2 regions of the Micromonospora sp. WMMD998 genome follow, and region 2 is predicted to be linked to the other one. Evidence: riboswitches for the same ligand, from Rfam matches in the RefSeq annotation. Region 2 holds a riboswitch; the other holds the start of a gene.

Region 1 (4,115 bases), 500 kb from region 2:
TACTCGGCAACAAATGCCTCGACGCCAGCGGCGCAGGCACGACCAACGGCACCCAAGCCATCATCTGGGACTGCAACGGCCAAACCAACCAACAATGGAACCTCAACGCCAACGGCACCATCACCGGCGTCCAATCCGGACTCTGCCTCGACGCCAGCGCCTACGGCACCGCCAACGGCACCAAGATCCACCTCTGGGCCTGCCACGGCGGCACCAACCAACAGTGGTCCACCCGCACCTGACCACACCCGCACACCACACACCGGCCATGCCGCCCCCGCTGAGAGCGGCCTCGAACGTGAGCGCGGCGCCGTAAACGCCGCGCTCACGTTCCCCTACAGCAACGGCCCCACCGAAGGCGTCAACACCAAGACCAAACGAATCGCACGTCAAATGCACGGACGAGCCGGCTTCACCCCTGCTCCGCCACCGCATCCTCCTCGGATAGCAGCACCCTCCGTCACCATGGCGCGGCCCGGGGACGGTGAGCAGTCCCACGCGCTCACTGCCACCGTTTATCAGGAACACCACGTCCTTCTCGCGCGAATCCTCGGTGCTCACCGGCTCTGAACCCGCATGGCCCGGCATCCCGGGTCGGCAATGATCGTGCCGCCTCGCTGCCTCTTGCAGGGCAGCTCAGATGGAGCCACGCCTACCCGCCAGATGGCGCCGCCACAAGGTCAGCACCGGGCCCGCCGCAGCAGCCGATGTGAGCCACCCCGTCAGCGTCATTCGTGGAGCTGCCACTTTCGATCTCGTCAACGGGGACGTGCTCCTTGCGGACGCAGCGCAGCTCGTCGCTGGCATCAAAGATCCCGTCGAGGTTCTCCACCGTCGAGTCGTGATGGTGGTCAGGCACCTCAGCGTTCAACGCCTCCAAGCTCCACCACGCGGCGTTCGTTTCCATGCTGGCACAGAGTACGGGCAGCAACGAGACGGGTCTCGCGAGGCGGCAACCACATTGCAGGGTGATGGTTCTGCTCGGCACAACGTCTACAGCGTCCTAGGACAGGAGGGTCAGTTGATGATTTCCCTGTGCGACCCCAATCTTGTTCAAGCCGGAGGTCTAGCTGCCGCTGGCAGGGCCCTCGTCGTCGATGGGTGCGGGCGTCGAGGACCCTGCTCTCAGCGTCGGGGTGGCGCGGCAACGTTCGGGGTGGCCGACCTGCCGCACCATCACGCGGTGTGCCAGAGCTGCGACGGCATGCGGCAGTTGACGGCCTCAGCGGTAGCGGGCACGGTCCACGGCGGCCCGGGCGGTCGACATCGAGGTGGATCCGGACGGGGGTAACGGCGGGGTGGTCGTGTACGGGCGGTGCGCGCCGTGCCGCGGCAGGACCACCTGACCGCAGCGGCCGGTCAACGGCCGCCCCACCAGGTGACGGCATGTCAGCCAACGGCCAACCGGACGCCGAGTGCGATGAACGCGACCGCACAGAGCCGGTTGATCCGCCGCGACCACCGCCGGTCGGCCAGCCGGCGGGCGAGCCGGCCGGCGCCCGCGCCGAGGGTGACGTCCACGGCGAGTTGCACGGTGACGAACAGGGCGCCGAGCAGGACGAGCTGCGCCGTGGCGTTGCCGGTTCGGGGGTCGACGAACTGGGGCAGGAACGCCACGCTGAACAGGATCATCTTGGGGTTGAGCAGGTTCGTCACCAGACCCCGCAGGAAGGCCCGACCGGGCGACGCGCCACGGTCCGGACCGGTGACGGCCACCGGATCGCGGTGGCGCGCGGCCCGGACACCCAACACGATCAGGTACGCGGCGCCGGCCCATCGGATGGCGGTGAACAGGACCGGTGAGGCGCTGATCAGCGTGGCCAGTCCCCCGACCACCGCCGCCACGTGCACGGCCTCCCCCGCGGCGACGCCCAGCGCGGCGACGACGCCCGACCGGGTGCCGTAGCGGGTGGCGTTGGCCAGCACGAACATCATGTCCGGGCCGGGGGTGACCATGAGGACGACGATCGCGACGAGGTAGCCGGCGAGGGCCGCCACGGACAGTCCGAGCATCGTTCAGCCCTCCCCGGCGCCGTCGAGCAGGGCTCGGCGCAGCGCCAGCCGGTGTTCTCGCCGGATCTGCGCCTCCCGGTAGCGTCGCCGGTCACCGTCGGTCTGCGGCAGCAGCGGCGGGACGGCGCGGGGGTCGCCGTGGTCGTCGACGGCCACCATCACCAGGTGTGCCGTCGCCACGTCGACCGGCGGCACCGCCCGGTCCCACCGGTCCGCGCTGACCTTTACCGCCACCTCCATCGAGCTGCGGCCGGCCCAGGTGATCCGGGCGTCGACGTGGACCACGTCGCCCACCCGGACCGCGCGCAGGAAGGCGGTCTCGTCGATGGCGGCGGTGACCGCCGGGCCGTCGGAGTGGCGCGCGGCGACCACCCCGGCGACCGAGTCGATCAGGTTGAGGATCCGGCCGCCGTGCACCGTACCCATCAGGTTGGTGTGGTGCTGGTCCATGATCTGCGACAGGGTCAGGTGCGACGCCGACGGTGGTCGTCCGGCGAGCGTGGTGGTGTCGGGCACTGTGCGGGTCCGTCCTCGATGCAGCGGACCGCCGACCGGAGGGCGCGCGTCGAGGGCACGCCGACGGATCGCGTACGACGTGTCACCCGCCCGGCCCACCCGCGAGGTCGACGGCAGCGCGCACCGGTGGTGCGCGCGGCGCGGGCAGGTCTTCGGACTCGCGGGCATGACCGGTCCCGGTCACCTACTTGCCGTCGCTTCCCAGGCCGGTGGCCCAGTGCTTCGTTGACGGCGGTCGTTCCCACTCACCGCTGCGGGGCAGTCCCGGACTTCCACCGGGTTCCCTCTTACGACACCCGGCCGTCGCCGACCGGATGAACCAACGCTACCGCCATCGTAGCCAGTCGTCCGAACGCGACCGGTGTGGCAGGTCGGGGCGGGTGACGCCGGTCTCGTCGCGTCCTGATCGGTGCCGTCGAGGTGTCCCGCGACTCGGACACGCCGCTCACCCGCCGCACCGTCGGCGTACGATCGTGCGCGGTGCTGGTTCGCCTTCCCGCTTTGGCGGGTGGGCGTCGTAAGAGGGAACCCGGTGCGAGACCGGGACTGCCCCGCAGCGGTGAGTGGGAACGACCGCCGTCATCGAAGCACTGGACCGCAGGGTCCGGGAAGCGACGGCCAGTAGGCGACCTCGTGTCATGCCCGCGAGTCCGAAGACCTGCCAGCGCTGCGTGCACCGTCCGGTGCGCGCCGTCGGCGGCCTCTCGGGAGGGCCAGGGCGGAAAGCCGGTACGCCCGTCGTATCCGCTTCTCCCTCCCGAGAGGTCGCCAGGCACCTCGAGGGAAGGACCACCCGTGACAACCTCATTCGGCCAGAGCACCGTGCCCGGCTACCCGCGCATCGGCGCGCGCCGCGAGCTGAAGAAGGCGGTCGAGGCCTACTGGGCCGGCACGCTCGACGCCGCCGGCCTGCACGAGACCGCCGCCGAGCTACGGGCGCAGGTGTGGCGGACACTGCGCGACGCCCGCCTGGACGCGATCCCGTCGAACACCTTCTCCTACTACGACCAGATGCTCGACACCGCCGTCGCCCTCGGCGCCGTCCCCCACCGGTTCGCCCGCCTCGGTCTCGACGAACTCGACACCTACTTCGCGATGGCCCGCGGCGTCGACACCGAACCGGCGCTGGAGCTGACCAAGTGGTTCGACACCAACTACCACTACCTGGTGCCGGAAATCGACCCCGACACCTCCTTCACCGCCCGACCGGCCAAGGCGCTGAGCGAGTACGCCGAGGCCCGCACCCTCGGCATCACCACCCGCCCGGTGCTGATCGGTCCGGCCACGTTCCTGCTGCTGGCCAAGGGCGTCGACCCGTTCGCCCGCCTCGACGACCTGGTCGACACCTACGCCGACCTCCTCGCCGCGCTCGCCGGGGCGGGTGTGCCGTGGGTGCAGCTCGACGAGCCCGCCTACGTCGCCGACCGCGCCGCGGCCGAGATCGACGGTCTCCACCGCGCCTACCGGCGCCTCGGTGACCTGCCGAACCGGCCGCGGATCTTCGTCGCCACCTACTTCGGTGAGCTCGCCGACGCCCTCCCGGCGCTGCTCGACACCCCGGTCGACGCCATCGGGGTCGACCTCGT
Region 2 (4,115 bases):
GCGCTGCCGCCGGTCCGGCTGCTCGTCGACGGGCTGGCCACGCTCACCGTCGGATTCGCGGTGACCGCCGCGTTCCTGCTGCCGGGCGACGGTACGAGCGTGTCCGCGCACGGCTGGCTGCTGCTGCGCCGCGCCGGGCTGGCGGCGGCCGGCTGGGCGGTGGCCGCGCTGGCGCTGCTGGTGCTGACCGTTTCCGATCTGCTCGGCGTACCCCTGGACCGGCTCGGCACGGCGAGCGTGGTCAGTTTCGGCACGGACATCTCGCAGGGGCAGTCGTTGCTGGCGCAGGCGGGGCTGGCCGCGGTGGTGGCGGTGGCGGCCCGGGTCGGCGTGTCCCGCCGGACGGCCGCGCTGGTGTCGGCGCTCGCGCTGGTCGGGCTGCTGCCGCCGGCGTTGACCGGGCACGCCGCCGGGGCGGGCAACCACCAGATCGCGGTGTCCAGCCTGGCCCTGCACGTGCTCGCCGCCGCGCTGTGGGCCGGCGGCCTGGCCGCGCTGCTGATCATCAGGCGGAGCCGGCACCTGCCCGGGGCCGCCGCGCGCTACAGCCGGCTCGCGCTCGCCTGCTTCGGGACCGTCGCGGTCAGCGGGGTGGCGAACGCGGCGGTGCGCCTCGGCGCCGTCGACCAGCTCTGGCGGTCCGGCTACGGCGCGCTGGTGCTCGGCAAGTTGGGCGCGCTCGTGCTGCTCGGCCTGCTCGGCGCGGCGCACCGGCGGCGTACCCTGCCGGACCTGGCCGCCGGGCGGCGCGGCGCGTTCACCCGCCTGGCCGCCGGGGAACTTGTCGTCTTCGCCACCACGATCGGGCTCGCGGTGGCGTTGTCCCGCAGCCCGACGCCGGTGGTCGAGCCGGCGGACGCCGACCCGGTGACCGCGGTGCTCGGGTTCCCGATGCCGGCCGCGCCCACCGCGGCGCACCTGCTCGGGCAACCGCTGCCCGACCTGTTCTTCCTGACCGTGACCGTGGTCGGCGTCGGCGGCTACCTGGCCGGGGTGCGCCGGCTGCGCCGGGGCGGGCACCACTGGCCGGTGGCGCGCACCGCGAGCTGGATCGGTGGCCTGCTGGTGCTGGCCGCCGCCACCGGCCTCGGCTTCGCCCGCTACGCCTACGTGCTGTTCAGCGCGCACATGGCCCAGCACATGGTGCTGTCCATGGTGGTGCCGGTCCTGCTGGTCGGCGGCGCACCGGTCACCCTCGCCCTGCGGGCGCTGCGCCGCCCGACCGAGCCGGAGGTACGCGGGACCCGGGAGTGGTTGCTGCGCGCCCTGCACAGCCGGGTGACCCGGCTGCTCACCCACCCGCTGGTGGCGCTCGGCGTCTACGTGGCCGGGCTGTTCGGCCTCTACTTCAGCGACCTGCTCGGCACGCTGATGCGGTCCCACCTCGGCCACCTGGCCATGCTGGGGCACTTCGTGCTCTCCGGCTACCTGCTGTTCTGGGTGCTCATCGGCATCGATCCGGGGCGGCCCCGGCTCCCCCACCCGATCCTGGTGCTCCTGCACCTGGCCGCGATGATGGCGCACGGCTTCTTCGGCCTGGCGCTCATGCAGACCACCACCGTCATCGCCCCGGACTGGTATCTCGGCGTCCACCCGGACTGGGCGTCGTCGCTGCTGACGGACCAGAAGCTGGGCGCGGGCATCGCCTGGGCGTTCGGTGAGATTCCCGCCGCCGTCGTGATGGTCCTGCTGGTCCGGCAGTGGATCCGGGCCGACCAGCGCGAGCAGCGCCGGGTCGACCGGGCCGCCGACCGGGCCGAGGCGACCGGCGAGGACGACGACCTGGCCCGGTACAACGCGTTCCTGGCCGCCACCGCCCGCGGCGGCGACCGGAACTGATCGGGACGTCGGCGGGAACTTCCGCCCGGCGCGGGCCGACCATTCCAGCGGGAGACGGCAACCGCGCAGCGCCGCCCCACCCGCACCGACCGCCGCGTGCCGGAGTGTTAAGCGGGGGCCCCGCCTCTACCGAATGCGTTAAGCGGGGCCCCTTCCTTCGGGTCGACACGCGCGGGGGGCGAGATGTGGTGTTGCGTGGACACGGGCACCGCCATATATGGTGGTGCCGCAGCTGGTTCGGCCGCGCCCCGCGGGTGTGGTCGAGGCAAGAGGGAACCCGGTGCGAGTCCGGGACTGCCCCGCAGCGGTGAGTGGGAACGACCGCCGTCATCAGCACTGGGCCACCGGCCTGGGAAGCGACGGCCAGTAGGCGACCGAACCCGGTCCGGCCCGCGAGTCCGAAGACCTGCCAGCGCGCCGCGCGCCACCGCGCGCGGCGGTCGAAGGTCGCGCGGGACGACCGACGCCAGCAGCCGGGCCGGCCGTCGTGCCGCGCCCGTTGGCGTTCTCCCGCCGTCCGAGGCCATCGCCAGTGACAGCGAGGAGAGGTCATGACGGTCGTGCGGGAGAGCCCCCCGGAGCAGCGCCGGTCGGCGATGCGGGTCCGCAAGCGGGACGGCGACACCGAGCCGGTCGACGTCAACCGGATCGTCCGGGCGGTCGAGCGTTGGGTCGCCGACCTGGACCAGGTGGACCCGCTGCGGGTGGCCACCAAGACGATCAGCGGGTTGTACGACGGGGCGAGCACCGCCGAGCTGGACCGGTTGTCGATCCAGACCGCGGCGGAGCTGATCGGTGAGGAGCCGCAGTACTCGAAACTGGCGGCCCGGCTGCTGGCCGCGTACGTGCACGAGGAGGTCCGCGGGCAGCAGGTGGAGAGCTTCAGCCAGTCGATCGCGTACGGGCACGGTCTCGGGCTGGTCGGCGACGACACCGCCGCGTTCGTGGCCCGGCACGCCGGCGCGCTGGACGACGCCGTGGACCCCTCCGGCGACCTGCGGTTCGAATACTTCGGGCTGCGCACGGTGGCGGACCGCTACCTGCTGCGGCACCCGCAGTCGCGGCTGGTGGTGGAGACGCCGCAGTACTGGCTGCTGCGGGTGGCGTGCGGGCTGTCGCAGACGCCGGCCGAGGCGGTCGGCTTCTACCGGCTGATGTCCACCCTGGCCTACCTGCCCAGCTCCCCCACCCTGTTCAACTCCGGCACCCGGCACACCCAGATGTCGTCGTGCTTCCTGGTCGACTCGCCGCGCGACGAGTTGGACTCGATCTACGAGCGCTACCACCAGGTGGCGAAGCTGTCGAAGTTCTCCGGCGGCATCGGCATCTCCTGGTCGCGGGTGCGCGGCCGGGGCGCGTTGATCCGGGGCACGAACGGGCGCTCCAACGGCATCGTGCCGTTCCTCAAGACGCTCGACGCCGGGGTCGCGGCCGTCAACCAGGGCGGGCGGCGCAAGGGCGCGGCCTGCGTCTACCTGGAACCGTGGCACCCGGACGTGGAGGAGTTCCTGGAGCTGCGGGACAACACCGGCGAGGAGTCCCGGCGGACGCACAACCTCAACCTGGCCAACTGGATCCCGGACGAGTTCATGCGCCGGGTCGAGGCCGACGCCGACTGGTCGCTCATCGACCCGTCCGACGCGCCGGAGCTGCCCGACCTGTACGGGGAGGCGTTCGACGAGGCGTACCGGGCGGCGGAGAAGAAGGCCGTCCGGACGGTGAAGGCCCGGGACCTGTACGGGCGGATGATGCGCACGCTCGCGCAGACCGGCAACGGCTGGATGACGTTCAAGGACGCCGCGAACCGGCTGTCCAACCAGACCGGCGAGCCGGGGAACGTCATCCACCTGTCCAACCTGTGCACCGAGATCCTGGAGGTCAACGACGACGCCGAGACGGCGGTGTGCAACCTCGGCTCGGTGAACCTCGGCGCGCACGTCAGCGCCGGGGGCGTCGACTGGGAGAAGCTGCGGGCCACGGTGCGCACGGCGGTGGTCTTCCTCGACCGGGTGATCGACATCAACTACTACCCGGCCGCGCAGGCGGCGGCGTCGAACCCGCGCTGGCGGCCGGTCGGACTGGGGTTGATGGGCCTTCAGGACGCGCTCTTCACGCTGCGCCTGCCGTTCGACTCGGCGCAGGCGCGGGAGCTGTCCACCCGGGTGCAGGAGGAGATCTTCCTGACCGCGCTGGAGACGTCCGCCGGGCTGGCCGAACGGTTCGGCCCGCACCCGGCGTACGACCGGACCCGGGCCGCGAAGGGCGACCTGCACCCG

What was found. Region 2 has a riboswitch for cobalamin ahead of O7619_RS20680 (ribonucleoside-diphosphate reductase subunit alpha). Riboswitches for the same ligand answer to the same signal wherever they lie in the genome.
Region 1: another riboswitch for cobalamin. It lies ahead of O7619_RS22640 (acyl-CoA thioesterase); the one in region 2 lies ahead of O7619_RS20680 (ribonucleoside-diphosphate reductase subunit alpha).

What each region holds. Positions count from the first base shown of each region.
Region 1 covers NZ_CP120740.1:5,008,427-5,012,541, forward strand. The annotation lists gene O7619_RS22620 (arabinofuranosidase catalytic domain-containing protein) at 1-242, shown strand, start outside; partial or broken gene O7619_RS22625 (transposase) at 289-448, shown strand; gene O7619_RS22630 (hypothetical protein) at 653-907, opposite strand; gene O7619_RS22635 (LysE family translocator) at 1,390-2,013, opposite strand; gene O7619_RS22640 (acyl-CoA thioesterase) at 2,017-2,529, opposite strand; cobalamin riboswitch at 2,655-2,868, opposite strand; cobalamin riboswitch at 2,997-3,210, shown strand; gene metE (5-methyltetrahydropteroyltriglutamate--homocysteine S-methyltransferase) at 3,325-4,115, shown strand, end outside.
Region 2 covers NZ_CP120740.1:4,509,890-4,514,004, forward strand. The annotation lists gene O7619_RS20675 (bifunctional copper resistance protein CopD/cytochrome c oxidase assembly protein) at 1-1,839, shown strand, start outside; cobalamin riboswitch at 2,056-2,268, shown strand; gene O7619_RS20680 (ribonucleoside-diphosphate reductase subunit alpha) at 2,391-4,115, shown strand, end outside.